Regions from separate parts of the Variovorax sp. Soil_C_33 genome, predicted to be linked through region 2. Evidence: riboswitches for the same ligand, from Rfam matches in the RefSeq annotation. Region 2 holds a riboswitch; the other holds the start of a gene.
What was found. A riboswitch is a leader RNA that binds a small molecule or an ion and turns the genes downstream of it on or off. The one in region 2 is predicted to bind glycine.
Positions count from the first base shown of each region.

Region 1: it holds a riboswitch for glycine, as region 2 does, so the genes downstream of both, gcvT (glycine cleavage system aminomethyltransferase GcvT) here and AC3A6B_RS08450 (D-amino acid dehydrogenase) in region 2, are expected to answer to the same signal.

Region 1 is NZ_JBDGJK010000018.1:35,226-42,493, forward strand. It holds gene gcvP (aminomethyl-transferring glycine dehydrogenase) at 1-2,582, opposite strand, end outside; gene gcvH (glycine cleavage system protein GcvH) at 2,595-2,969, opposite strand; gene gcvT (glycine cleavage system aminomethyltransferase GcvT) at 2,995-4,191, opposite strand; glycine riboswitch at 4,203-4,318, opposite strand; glycine riboswitch at 4,331-4,434, opposite strand; gene AC3A6B_RS23975 (hypothetical protein) at 4,464-5,372, opposite strand; gene AC3A6B_RS23980 (hypothetical protein) at 5,508-6,038, opposite strand; gene AC3A6B_RS23985 (TRAP transporter large permease) at 6,125-7,268, opposite strand, start outside.
Region 2 is NZ_JBDGJK010000004.1:152,583-159,850, reverse strand. It holds gene AC3A6B_RS08455 (FAD-dependent oxidoreductase) at 55-1,302, shown strand; glycine riboswitch at 1,324-1,414, shown strand; glycine riboswitch at 1,430-1,535, shown strand; gene AC3A6B_RS08450 (D-amino acid dehydrogenase) at 1,621-2,889, shown strand; gene AC3A6B_RS08445 (LysR family transcriptional regulator) at 2,914-3,798, opposite strand; gene AC3A6B_RS08440 (tripartite tricarboxylate transporter substrate binding protein) at 3,912-4,895, shown strand; gene AC3A6B_RS08435 (M20 aminoacylase family protein) at 4,906-6,090, shown strand; gene AC3A6B_RS08430 (FIST signal transduction protein) at 6,098-7,268, opposite strand, start outside.

The sequences.
Region 1 (7,268 bases), on a different contig from region 2:
ACCATCAGCGTGCCGGGCACCGGAAAGCTCAGCGTCGGTGCGTGGAAGCCGTAGTCGATCAGGCGCTTGGCCACGTCTTCGGCCGTCACGCCGCTCGTGTCCTTGAGCGGGCGCAGGTCGAGAATGCATTCGTGCGCCACGTGGCCGTTGGGGCTCGCGTAGAGCGTGGGGTAGTGTTCCTTGAGGCGGGAGCTGATGTAGTTGGCGCTGAGGATCGCGATCTCGGTGGCGGCCTGCAGGCCGACCGCACCCATCATGCGGCAGTACATCCAGCTGATCGGCAGCACCGCGGCATTGCCCAGCGGCGCGGCGGACACGGCGCCGACGCCGTTGGACGCGACGCCCGCCGTCGCATGCCCCGGCAGATAAGGCACGAGATCTTCGACCACGCACACCGGCCCGACGCCCGGGCCGCCGCCGCCGTGCGGGATGCAGAAGGTCTTGTGCAGGTTCAGGTGGCTCACGTCGCCGCCGAACTCGCCGGGCGCGGCCACGCCGACCAGCGCGTTCATGTTGGCGCCGTCCACGTAAACGCGGCCGCCGTGCGCATGCACGATCTCGCAGAGTTCCTTGACGCGGGTCTCGAACACGCCGTGCGTGCTGGGATAGGTGATCATCACCGCCGCCAGCTTGTCGCCGTGCTTCTCGCAGGCGCGCTGCAGGTCGTCCATGTCGACGTTGCCTTGCGCGTCGCAGGCCGTCACCACCACCTGCATGCCCACCATCTGCGCGCTGGCCGGATTGGTGCCGTGCGCGGAGGAGGGGATCAGGCAGATGTTGCGATGCCCTTCGCCCTTGGCCTCGTGGAAGGCCTTGATCGCCAGCAGCCCCGCGTATTCGCCCTGCGAACCGGCATTGGGCTGCAGGCTGATGCCGGCGTAGCCGGTCGCTTCGCAGAGCCAGGCGCGCAGCTGGGCGTCGAGCAGGGCGTAGCCCTGCAGCTGATCGGCCGGCGCGAAGGGATGGATGTTCGCGAACTCGGGCCAGGTGATCGGGATCATCTCGCTGGTCGCGTTGAGCTTCATGGTGCAGCTGCCGAGCGGGATCATGCTTCGGTCCAGCGCCAGGTCCTTGTCGGAGAGGCTGCGGATGTAGCGCAGCATCGCGGTCTCGCTCTTGTGGGTGTTGAACACCGGGTGCGTGAGGAAGGCGCTGGTGCGGCGCAGGTCCTCGGGGATGCGCGGCACGATGCTGCCGGCGAGCTCGTCGAAGCGCGGCATCGGCGTGCCGGCAGGCACGAACAGCGCCCACAGCGTCTCGATGTCGACGCGCGTGGTGGTCTCGTCGAGCGAAATGCCCAGGTGGTGCTGCAGGCGCTGGCGCAGGTTGATGCTGGCCGCCTGCGCGCGCTCCTGGATCTTCGGCGTGTCATCGCCGGTCTTGACGGTGAGCGAGTCGAAGGCGGTTTCGTTGACCAGCTCGCGGCCCATCTGTTCGAGGCCTTGCGCCAGCACCGCGGTGAGCGCGGCCACGCGCTGCGCGATGCGCGTCAGGCCCTGGGGCCCGTGGTAGACCGCATACATGCTCGCGACCACAGCGGGCAGCACCTGCGCAGTGCAGATGTTCGACGTCGCCTTCTCGCGCCGGATGTGCTGCTCGCGCGTCTGCAGCGCGAGCCGGTAGGCCGGCTGGCCGTGCGTGTCCACGCTCACGCCGACCAGGCGGCCGGGCAGCGAGCGCTTGAACTCGTCGCGGCAGGCCAGGTAGGCCGCGTGCGGGCCGCCGTTGCACATCGGCATGCCGAAGCGCTGCGTGGTGCCGCAGACGATGTCGGCATCCCACTCGCCGGGCGGCGCCAGCAGCGTGAGCGCCAGCAGGTCGGCCGCGACGCAGAAGGCAGCGTCGCAGGCGTGGGCGTGGCCGGCGAGCGGGCGCAGGTCGTGCACGTGGCCGGTGGTCGAGGGGTACTGCGCGAGCACGCCGAAGAAATCGCCGCTGGTCATCAGGTGCGGCAGCGTCTCGGACACGGTGCTGACCTTGACCTCGATACCGAGCGGCGCCGCGCGTGTCCTGATGACCTCGATGGTCTGCGGGTGGCAGTCGCCCGAGACCAGGAACACGTTGCTCTTGCTCTTGACGCTGCGCTTGGCGAGCGTCATCGCCTCGGCCGCCGCGGTGGCCTCGTCCAGCATCGAGGCGTTGGCGATGGCCATGCCCGTGAGGTCGCACACCATGGTCTGGAAGTTGACCAGCGCCTCCATGCGGCCCTGCGAAATCTCGGCCTGGTAGGGCGTGTAGGCGGTGTACCAGGCCGGGTTCTCGAGCACATTGCGCAGGATCACGCCGGGCGTGTGGGTGCCGTAGTAGCCCTGGCCGATGTAGCTCTTCGCCACCTTGTTCTTCGCCGCGATGGCCTTGAGCTCGGCCAGCGCGTCGGCCTCGGTCACCGATGCCGGCAGGCGCATCGGCCTGGTGCGGCGGATGGCCGGCGGCACGATGCCGTCGATCAGTTCGGCGCGCGTGGTCGAGCCGACGGCGGCGAGCATGCGCGCTTCGTCGGCGGCTTCGATGCCGATATGGCGGGCGATGAATTCCTCGGCGTTTTCCAGTTCGCCGAGGGAGGGCAGGGACGACTTCGGCATTGGCGTTTCAGTTCAGTTTTCGTCGGCGAATTTTTGGTACGTGGTGGCGTCGAGCAAGGCATCGAGCTGCGCGACGTTGCTGATCTTCATCTTGAAGAACCAGCCCTCCGTCTCGGGCGCGCTGTTGGCGAGCGACGGATCGGCGCGCAGCGCCTCGTTGACTTCGGTGATCTCGCCCGTGATGGGCATGAACACGTCGGCGGCCGCCTTGACCGACTCGACCACGCCGGCGACGTCGCCCTGGCTGTAGCTCTTGCCGACTTCCGGCAGGTCGACGAAGACCACGTCGCCCAGCGCATCCTGCGCATGGACGGTGATGCCGACGGTCGCGATGCCGCCGTCGGCGGCCTGGACCCACTCGTGGTCCCGGGTGTACTTGATGGTCATGCAAAAACTCCTTGAAAAAACAGAATCAGCCGCGGTAGTAGCGCGCGGGCACGAAAGGCATGGTGCTCACTTCCATCGGCACCGGCTTGCCGCGCACGATGGCCTGGATGCGGGTGCCGGGCTCGGCATAGGCGAGCGCGACATACGCCATCGCGACCGGCCGGTCGACCGTGGGGCCGAGCAGGCCGCTGGTCACCTGCCCGATGGACACGCCCTCGAAGGATTCGAGCAAGCTGCCGTCGCGCACCGGCACGCGCTCCAGCGCCACCAGGCCGACGCGCTTGCGCTTGAGCGTGTGGTGGTCCAGGTGGCCTGCGGCGCCATTGGCCGCCGTGAGTTGCGCCAGGATCCTGGCCGCGCCCGGAAAGCCGCCTTCGCGTGCACCGCCGGTGCGCCGCACCTTCTGGATCGCCCAGTTGAGCGAGGCCTCGACCGGCGTGGTGGTCTCGTCGATGTCGTTGCCGTAGAGGCACAGGCCCGCCTCGAGCCGCAGCGAATTGCGCGCACCCAGGCCGACGGGCTTGACCTCGGGCTGGGCGAGCAGCAGCCGCGCGAGCGCATCGGCATCCCTGGCGGCCACCGAGATCTCGAAGCCGTCTTCGCCGGTGTAGCCGCTGCGCGTGGCGAAGGCCGCGATGCCGCCGATCTGCACCGCGCCGCCGGTCATGAAGACGAAGCGCTCGATGCCGGGCGCGAGGCGCGCCAGTGCGGTCACGGCCTGCGGGCCCTGCAGCGCCAGCAGGGCGTGCTCGGGCATCGGCAGCACTTGGCAGCGCGTGCCGAGCTTCGCCTGCATGTGCGCGATGTCGGCCACCTTGCAGGCGCCGTTGACGATGACGAACAGCGAGTCGTGGCCTTCGTTGAAGAACATCAGGTCGTCGAGGATGCCGCCCTGGTCGTTCAGGAGCAGGCCGTAGCGCTGCTTGCCGGGGGCCAGGCCGATCACGTCGACCGGCATCAGGCTTTCGAAGGCGGCGGCGGCATCGGGGCCGACCAGGCGCAGCTGGCCCATGTGCGAGATGTCGAACAGGCCGGCGGCCTCGCGCGTGTGCTTGTGCTCGGCCATCAGGCCGGCCGGGTATTGCACCGGCATCGAATAGCCCGCGAAGGGCACCATGCGGGCGCCGAGCTCCAGATGCAGGTCGTAGAGCGGGGTCTTTTGCAGGTCGTCGGGTGCGGGGGCCAAGGCACTCTCCAAAGGGGCAGTCCAGATCCATGACATTCTTGCCATGGGCCACCCCTGCTGTCCGCTTTACCTGAGAGATTCGCCCCACGATCGGGGTTTGCTCCTTCGGTGGACGGCGCTGCGAACAAAACGCGATGCGCCGCCTCTCTCCAGCAAGGAAACGCCCGGAAAACGGGGCGCTTCGTCAGTCCTTTTGCCTGAGCGTTCGGGCCCGCTTTTTCGAGGGGACCTGCGCCTTCGGCGGCCCCGCGCTGCGAGGCTCTCTCCTGACCCGTCCGAGTGTAAGGGATGCGCCCGGCCCCGGCCGCTCAGGAGCGCTCCAGGCGCAGCCGCCTGAGCAGAAACTTCTCCCACAGCTTGTCCGCAACGAGCTGAAGCGAGCTGCGAATGTGCGCTCGGGCGTTGCGCGCGTCGTAGGGCGACCGGAGGTCGGCGCCCAGTTGCCGGGCACGCACGCTGAGCATGCTCTCCGAGAGCACGCAGCGCGCCTTCATGCGCAGGTCGTCGAAGTTCTCGTCGGAGAGCGGACTGGCCTTGTGCCACTCGTGGTCCCACTTGAACCTGCGCTGCCTGGACGGGTCGCCCTCGTCCCTGATCAGCCAGGCTGACACGAAATCGACATAGGCCTCGTCGACGCTGTCGCGAAACAGACGGTGCTCGGGTTCGAAGCTGTCGTAGACCAGCGCGTCCAGCAGTTCGTTGCCCGGCGAGAGCGTGCCGAGCTGGCGGCGCAAGTTGGCGTTCATTGCGAAGCAGTAAGTCGAAACCCATTCGAGCAGCGGACCAAGCGGCGTCATGGTCGAACGCGGGAAGTCGTTGATCTCGCCGAACAGCCACGGCCCGGGATGCACCCCCAGCCGCCCGATCTCGCTGCTGAAGCCGGCGACCCGGCCTTCGCTCCATGCATGGGTGCGGGCGATGGTGTCGTTCGAGAAGATCCAGACGTCGGGCTCGCCGCCGCGCGCGAGGAGGGCTGAAATCCCTTTGTCCCAGCCTGTGAACTCGCGGTTGGAGTTGTCGCCCGCGATGAGGAAGCCGTCTTCGAATTCCGTATCGCGCAAGGCTTCGCTGCCCGTGGACCTCGCGTTGTCCACGATCGCGAGTGCGAAGCGATTGCTCCCGTCGGCCAGCTGCCGTCGCAGCCTGGTCAGCACCTGAAGCGAATGATCACGATGCTGACCTCCGTACTCCAGATGAACAAAACCGTAGTTCGTCATACCTGTTGTTGACAGAAAAAAGAAGGGAGGGTCGGGGCGCCGGAGGGGCGCGACGCGACGAGTATGCCTCCTCGTCTTGTCAGCGAAGACGCCGAGTTGCAGCCGGTGCGGCCACGACGGCCGACGCGCCCACTTTCAGTGCATGAACTCGGGCGGCAGCAGCTTGTCGATGCGTTCGCGGACCGATTCGGCGCGTTCGGCGCCCGCGATCTTCTCGATCTCGCCGAGCATCTCGGCGGCGACGGTCAGCATCGAGTCGCGGTCGCGCGCCTCGCGCAGGAGCTCGCGGAACTGCCCGGCGAGGACCGGATCGCGCCGGACGAACATGCGCTCGCACAGATCGAAGAGGAACATCCGCGTGGTGGCCAGCGAGCGCTTGCCGTCGAAGATGTCGGCCGCGACCGGCGGTTCGGGGGGGCTCGCCTCGAGCGCTGGGGCTGCCTGCGCCGGCGGCGCAGCGGGTTGCGAACGATGCAGATAGCCCTCCTGCACCAGGTGCAGCGCCACGCGGCCGGCTTCGTCGCGGCTGCCGAAGAGCTGGCCGAAGTCGGTCACCGAGCGCCGGCCGTCGGCCATCAGCAGCAGGGCGCGCTCGCGCTGGCCCAGCGTGCGCCGGCTGCCGGCCTGGAGTTCTTGGCGCGCCTTGTCGGTCTTGAGGAGGAACATGGGATGCTGCAGCGTTCGGAGTCGAAGCGCCGCAGCATCGGCCAGCCGCGTGACATCCCGGTGAAAGCCGGGACACCGGGTGTGAACTACTTCGCGTAAACGAGGTCGCGCAGCGCCAGCGAGATGCTGGGCACGTAAGTGATGACCATCAGGCAGGCCAGGATCACGAGCACGAAGGGCACCAGGTCCTTGACGATGCGGTCCAGCGAGATGCGCGCCACCGTGCAGGCCGCGAACAGGTTGACGCCGAAGGGCGGCGTGATCATGCCGAGCGCGAGGTTGACCACCATCACCAGTCCGAAGTGCACCGGGTCGATGCCGAAGTGCATCGCCACCGGCGCCAGGATCGGCGCCAGCACGATGATGGCCGCGCTGGTCTCGATGAACATGCCGATCACGAACAGCGCCGCGTTCACGCCCAAAAGGAACATGGCCGGCGATCGCAGCACGCCTTCGAGCCAGTGGCCGATCGCCTCGGGCACGCCGGCGCGCGTGATCAGGAAGGCGAACAGGCCGGCGTTGGCGATGATGAACATGATCACCGACGAGGAGATCACCGACTTGCGCAGCACCGCGTAGAGCTGTGCCGGCTTGATCTCGCGGTAGATCAGCATGCCGACCACGAGGGCATACAGCACCGCCACGGCCGAGGCCTCGGTGGGCGTGAAGATGCCGCCGTAGATGCCACCAAGGATGATGACCGGCATCAGGAGCGCCCAGCCGGCGCGCCAGGTCGCGATGCCGACGCCGAGCCGGCCGTCGCCGTCGTTCTTGCCCAGGCCCTTGAACTTGCAGTAGACGTAGACGAAGGCCATGAGCGCGAGGCTGATCAGGATGCCGGGACCGAAGCCGGCGATGAACAGCTCGCCGATCGACACCTCGGCGCTGACGCCGTAGAGGATCATCGGGATCGAGGGCGGAATGATGACGCCGAGCTCGGCGCTGGTGGCCTGCAGCGCCGCTGCATAGCTGGTGGGATAGCCGTGCTTGATCAGGGCCGGGATCAGGATCGCGCCGATGGCGAAGGTGGTGGCGACCGAGGAGCCCGAGACCGCCGCGAAGATCATGCAGGTCAGCACGCAGGTCATCGGCAGGCCGCCCTGCACGCCACCGACGAGGCTCTTGGCGAAGTCCACCAGACGGCGCGAGATGCCGCCGGTTTCCATCAGGTTGCCGGCCAGGATGAAGAAGGGAATGGCCGCCAGCGGAAACTTGTTGATCGCGTTGAAC
Region 2 (7,268 bases):
TCCGCACGGTGAGCGCCCGACCCGCCGTTCATGCCATCCCAAAAGGATCTGGACATGCGCGTGGTTGTGCTCGGCGCCGGCTTGCTCGGCGTGACATCGGCCTATTACCTTCAACAGCTGGGTCACGAAGTGATCGTGGTCGACAGGCACGCCACGCCGGCGGCCAAGGCGCGCGGGCGCGTCGAAACAGTCGTCACCGCCGCGGCCGCCCAGCTCCTTCGGCAGTTCGCCGACCGCCGTGCCGCCCGGGCGAAATGGGTGGGGCTTTACGTGAGCCTGCGGCGACGCCTCGCAAAGCTGCTCGATCGCGCCATCGGCGAGATGCCGAAATCCAAGCCGACCGAGCACCTCGTGCGGCTGGGCGCCTACAGCCGCGACATCGTGCGTTCGCTGCGCGACGAAGCCGGCGTGCCTCCGGGTCAGCGCAACCCGGGCCTGCTGAGCTTCTACACCGATGCCGACGCCTTCAATACCCGGTTGGCGCGCGCCTCTCATTGGAAAGATCTGGGCTGCGAAGAGCGTCTGGTCACGGCCGAAGAGGCGCTGCACATCGAGCCGGCCCTGGAGGCCCTTCGCGGTGAGCTCGCCGGCGCGGCCTACTCGCTCGACGATCCGGCGACGCGCGATCCGGCCCAGTTCGCGGCCAGCATGGTGTTCCTGTGCCGCGCGGCCGGCGTGCGCTTCCTGACCCAGCACACGGTGATCTCGCTGAAGGAGCGCGCAGGCCGCATCGACCACGTCGAGCTGCTCGATGCCGACGGCCAGCCCACCGTCCTGCGCGGCCAGGCCTATGTGCTGGCGCTCGGCATTTCCAGCGCGATGCACGCCGAAAAGCTGAAGATCGCCATGCCTTTCCGCTTCCTGCGCGAATACATCGTCACGATCCCTCTCAAGGACGCGAGCCGAGCGCCGCGCGTCGCGCTGCGCGACCGGCAGGGCAAGCTGCGCATCCGGCGCGTCGAAACCCCCGGCGGCGACTGCCTGCGGGTCTCGGCCACCGTGCGCGCCAGCCTCGACGAGGAGAATGAGCCCGATTCGGACCGCGTCGACGCCATCCTGCATCGCATCGAGACGCTGTTGCCCGGCGCGGCCGACACGGCGCATGCTTCCCTCGATACGGCCGTGCATGCCGTCAGCCATGACGGCCTCCCGATGATCGGCAAGACCCGCCTGTTCAATCTTTTCCTCAACGTCGCGCCGGGTGCGCGCGGCTGGATCAACGCCTGCGGCGCCGGCAAGTCGATCGCCCGGATCGTGAGCGGCCTCAGGCCCGAGCTCGAGTTCGCCTTCAGAAATCCGTAGCCGCGGGCCATCGCCTACAATCGCGGCACTGCAGGAGAGCGGGCCGCGTGAAGCGGTTCCACCGAAGGCGCAAACTCCCATAAACGCTCAGGTCGGCTCACGCGATGAGCCTGTACTGCATCAACTGTCAAAGCCGTCTGGAGAGCCATCACGCCATGTGATGCACCGAAGGAGCAAAGCCGCTGCGGGCGCAGCGGGTGAATCTCTCAGGTACCGAGGACAGGGGGAGCGGCAACTTGGACGCACGGTCCGGTTGCTTTCTTTTTCAAGCTTCCGTTCACCTTGCGTTCAAGCGCTGCAACCTCAAGGGTTCTCGAAATGCGCGTGATCGTTCTCGGCGCCGGCCTGCTCGGCGTGACCTCGGCTTACTACCTCCAGCAACTCGGCCACGAAGTGACCGTGATCGATCGGCAGGCCACACCGGCTGCCGAAACCAGCTTCGCCAACGGCGGCCAGATCTCGGTCAGCCATGCCGAACCCTGGGCCAACCCGAGCGCGCCGTTGAAGGTGCTGCAATGGCTCGGCAAGGAAGATGCGCCGCTCCTCTTTCGCATCCGCGCCGACATGCGCCAGTGGCTCTGGGGCCTGCAGTTCCTGCGCGAATGCACGCCGGGGCGCACGCGCCACAACATCGAGCAGATCGTACGCCTGGGCACCTACAGCCGCGACACGCTGCAGCAGCTGCGCCGCGACACCGGCCTCAGCTACGAGCACCGCACCCAGGGCATCCTGCACTTCTACACGACGCAGAAGGAATTCGCCGGCGCGCTGAAGCCGGCCGAGCAGATGCGCGCGCTGGGCTGCGAGCGCCAGGTGATCTCGGCCGACGAGGCGGTGAAGATCGAACCGGCCCTGGCCCACATCCGGCCGCAGTTGGCCGGCGCCACCTACACGGCCGAAGACGAATCGGGCGATGCCAACCGCTTCGCGCGCGAGCTGGTCGCGCTGGCCGCCGCCGCCGGCGTGAACTTCCTCATGAGCCACACCGTGACCGCGCTGCGCGAGGCGGGCGGAAGCATCGACCACGTGGAGGCGACCGACGACGAAGGCCGCTTCCAGCGCATCCGCGGCGATGCCTTCGTGCTGGCGATGGGCTCGCTGAGCCCGCTCTACGCCGCGCCGCTGGGCATCCGGCTGCCCATCTATCCGGCCAAGGGCTATTCGGTCACGCTGCCGGTCAAGGACGCCGCGAAGGCGCACCAGGTGTCCCTGACCGACGACGAATACAAGCTGGTGTTCTCGCGCTACACCTCGGCCACCGGGGATCGCCTGCGCATCGCGGGAACGGCCGAACTCAACGGCTACGACCGCGACCTGAACCGCGTGCGCTGCGAGGCCATCGTGCGGCGCGTCGAAGAACTGTTCCCCGGCGCCGGCAACACCAGTGAGGCCCAGTTCTGGACCGGCCTGCGCCCGGCCACGCCCAGCAACGTGCCACTGATCGGCAAGACGAAGCTGCCGAACCTGTTCCTCAACACCGGCCACGGCACGCTGGGCTGGACGCACGCCTGCGGCTCGGGCAAATCGATCGCGCGCATCGTGAGCGGTCTCAAGCCCGAAGTGGACTTCGCATTCGCCACTGCTTGAGTTGAGGCCTGAGCCGCCCGGGGCTTAGTCGCGCAGCAGCTCCTGCATGAGTTCGCGCAGGATCGGCAGCGCCGGCGCCTCGGTGCGCCGGCGCAGGGTCACGAGGCCGAAACGCGCGACGCCGTTCAGCGCCGGCTTCATCTTCAGCTCGACCAGGTCGGGCGCCGCCGCGCGGATGGCCAGCAGCACGGCGTCGCTGCGGCGCACCACGTCGACCAGGCTCGGAACCTCCTCGCACTGCAGCGTGACGCAGAGCGCCGGATGCGCCTCGGGTCCGTAGGCCTCGACCAGGGTGCGCGCCACCTCGTCGCTCAGCGGCGTGGAGGCCACGGGATAGCGCTGGACCGCCTCGAAGCTCACGCCGCTGCGAAGCCGGGCGAGCGGATGGCCGCGGCGGCACATGAAGACGCCGCGCATCTCGTGCAGCGCGCTCACTTCCAGGTCGGCCGCGGGCTTCAGCGAGCGCGCATCGACCACCAGCGCATCGAGCGTGCGCGCGCGCAGCGCCTGCGCCAGCAGATCGGTGCCGCCGCGCGACACGACCACGCGCATCTTCGGATGACGGGTCGCCATGCGCATCAGGAATGGCGTCATCAGCATCGCGCCGGGGCCCGAGCCCATGCCGATGCGGATCACGCCGCCCTGCCCTTCGCGCATCTGGCGGCCGCTGTCGCGCAGCTCGTCGGCCTCGAACACCAGCTGGCGCGCGCGGTCCAGCACTTCGCGCCCGAAGGCGGTGAGCTCGTTGCGGCGTCCGACGCGGTCGAGGAGCGGCATACCCAGCTCGTCCTCGAGCGCGCGGATGCTGCGGCTCAGTGCCGGCTGCGTGAGGTGCAGCGCCTGGGCGGACTTGCTGAAGGAGCCGCTCTCGGCCAGCGAGATCAGGTGCCTGAGTTGGACCAGCGTCATCGTGACTGCCCATCGATTGAGTGTGATTCGAACTCATGCTAATGCAGACAACAATGCATTGGACGTTCGAACACACGACTCCTACGATTCGGCGCATCTCTACCGGAGCCCCGATGAAACCGTTCTCCCAGCGTTCGAAAGTTGTCTTCTCCGGCCTGCTGTTGGCCGCGGGCATGGCCGTGGCCCAGACCTACCCCGCGAAGCCGGTGAACCTGATGGTGCCGTACCCCGCCGGCGGCCCTTCCGACGCGACGGCGCGCATCTTCACCGTGCCGCTAGGCAGGGAACTGGGCCAGCAGGTGCTGGTGGAGAACCTCGGCGGCGTCAGCGGCGCGATGGCCGCGCAGAAGGTGCTGGCCGCGCCGGCCGACGGCTACTACATCTTCCAGGGCTCGCCCAACGAGGTGATCCTCTCGCCGCTGGCCAATGCGGCCGTGAAGCTCAAGGCGGAGGACTTCCGGCTCGTGCATCCGGTGGCCGACGCGGTGATGGTCTTCGTCGCGCGCAAGGACCTGCCGGCCAACAGCGTGGACGAGCTGATCGCGCTGGCGCGCAAGTCGCCCGACAAGCCGCTCTCCTACGGCAGCGTCGGCGTCGGTTCGCTCTACCACCTGATCCTGGAGAAGGTGCAGCAGGATGCCGGCATCAAGCTCATGCACGCGCCCTACAAGGGCAACGCGCCGCTCCTGCAGGACATCGGCGGCGGCCAGGTGGACTTCGCCGTGCTGGTCTACAGCGCCGCCATGGGCGCACTGGCCGAGCAGGGCCGGCTCAAGGTGATCGGGCAACTCGGCGCAGAACGCTCCGAGCTGCTGAAGAACGTGCCCACGGCGCGCGAGGGCAAGGAATTGCGGAACTTCGCCTACAAGACGTGGAGCGGCTTCATGGTGCCGAAGAACACGCCGGAAGAGGTGGTTCAGAAGCTGCACAAGGCCATCGGCGCGACGCTGAAGGACCCTGCCGTGCGCACGCAGCTCGCGGCCCAGACCCAGGTCGCCTCGCCGCCGATGTCGCTGGCGGAGTCCGCGAAGTTCTTCGAAGCCGAGACCGCGCGCTACCGGGACATCGCCAAGTCCATCCACCTGCAGCCGCAGTAAGCTGAAGACCATGAACAGCACGCTTCTCGCAGACCTGCATGCGCAGGCCGATGCCTTCATCGACATCCGGCGCGACATCCACCACCACCCCGAACTGGCCTTCGACGAGCACCGCACCTCGACGCTCGTCGCCGCCAAGCTGGAGAGTTGGGGCTACGCGGTCGAGCGCGGCCTGGGCGGCACCGGCGTGGTGGGCCGGCTGGTGCGCGGCAAGGGACAGCGCCGGCTCGGCCTGCGCGCCGACATGGACGCGCTGCCGATCGACGAAGCCACCGGCCTCGCCTACGCGAGCAGCCACGCCGGCGTGATGCACGCCTGCGGCCACGACGGCCACACGGCCATGCTGCTGGCCGCCGCGCACCATCTGGCCGAGCGCGGCCGCTTCGACGGCACGCTGAACCTGATCTTCCAGCCGGCCGAGGAAGGCGGCGGCGGCGCGCTGCGGATGATGGAGGACGGCCTGTTCGCCAAGTACCCATGCGACGCGATCTTCGCGATGCACAACATGCCGGGCATTCCGCAAGGCCGGCTGGCGCTGCGCGAAGGTCCGGCGATGGCTTCGTCGGACTACGCCACGGTCACGCTCGCCGGCATCGGCGGCCACGGCGCCATGCCGCACCGGGCCGCCGATCCCATCGTCGCCGCGGCCAGCATCGTGATGGCGCTGCAGACGGTGGTGTCGCGCAACATCGACCCGCTGCAGATGGCCGTGGTCACGGTGGGCGCGATCCATGCCGGCAAGGCCAACAACGTGATCCCGCAGGGCGCGGTGCTGGAGATCAGCGTGCGCGCGCTGGACCGCGAAGTGCGCACACGGCTCGAACAGCGCATCAAGGCCCTGATCGCGGCGCAGGCCGAGAGCTTCGGCGTCAAGGCGCAGATCGACTGGCGGCCCGGCTACGCGGTGCTGGTCAATACGCCGCAGGAGACGGCGTTTGCGCGCGAAGTGGCGCTCGAACTGCTCGGCCCGGAGCGCGTCACGCTGCAGGCGCCCGCGCTGCCCGGCAGCGAGGACTTCGCTTTCATGCTCGAGCGCGTGCCCGGCAGCTACCTGCTGATCGGCAACGGCGAGGGCGAGAGCCACGGCGCCTGCATGGTGCACAACCCCGGCTACGACTTCAACGACGACAACGTCGCCATCGGCTCCGCCTACTGGGTGCTGCTGGCCGAGCGCTTCCTGCGCGAAGCCGCCTGAGGCGCCTTCAGTCGTCGGCCGTGAACACGGTCAGCACGCCCGTGTAGCCGTAGAGGTGATGGCGCGCGATCTCGCCGGCGGCGAAGAAGCCGACCAGCGGCACGTCGCCGAGCGCATGGCGCACGATCTGCAGCTCGGCGCCGGGCGCGCCGAAATGCGGGCCGCCGCGGCCCGAGCAGCTCACGTACACGGCACCGGCGATGCGGCGCGCCGGATGGGGCGCGGCCTCGGCTTCGCCGGCCGCGACGGCGCGTGCGGTCGCAAGCGTCTGCTCCTGTGGTTCGAGTTCCTCGCGAACCTCGGCGCACACGCGCATCAGGTCGGCGCGCGCGGCCTGCGCATTGCGGCGGCAGAAGGTCATGCGCATGCCGGCTTCGGCGGTGTCGGCGATCGCGACGCCGCGACGCGTGGGGTCGAGGCCGATGATGTGGCGCACCAGCACATCGTTGCCGAGGTCGCCGGTGCGGCGGATGCTGTCGCTGCCGGCATCGACCAGGCCGACCAGCGTGGCGCGCACGGCATCGATCGCCTCCTGCGGCGCCTCCAGCGACACGCCGAGCTCGGCCAGCAGCACGTCGAGCGCCGGTTCGCCGTCGAGCTTGAGCAGCAGGTTGCCGTCGGCCTCGGTGATCACGCGCTCGCGCGACACCGGCTGGCAGCCCTGGGTGACCCTGGACACCACGCGCACGCCCTCGCCGAACACCACGCCCGAGAGGCCGCCCGAGAACACGCCGCCCGCAGCGCCGTGGCCGCGGATGTTGCCGTTGCCGCCGATGGCGAACTGCAGCGATCCGGCGCGGCCCGAGGAAAGGCCGCCGAACAGGTAGCCGGTGTCGGTGCGGCCCGCCATCTCGGCGATCAGCTCGGCGAGTTCGGGCGTGGCCGGGTCGGCATGCACCAGCGCGGTGTGCGCCGCGAAGCCGCTCATCTCGGTGCCGGCGAGCGGCGCCACGCCCGAGAACACGCGGTACTGGTCGCTCGGCAGCTGGCACAGCATCACGCTGAGTGCCGGTTCGTCGAAGTACTCGGCGTTGTTGGCCGAGACGCCGATACCCACGGTGCCCGACCAGTCGGTGATCTCGGGGAGTTCGGCGCCGAGGTGGTCGAGGATTTCCTGCGCATCCTCCGCGTAGTGGTCGGTGATGTAGAGCAGCCCCAGCGTGGGCGAACGTGCGTAG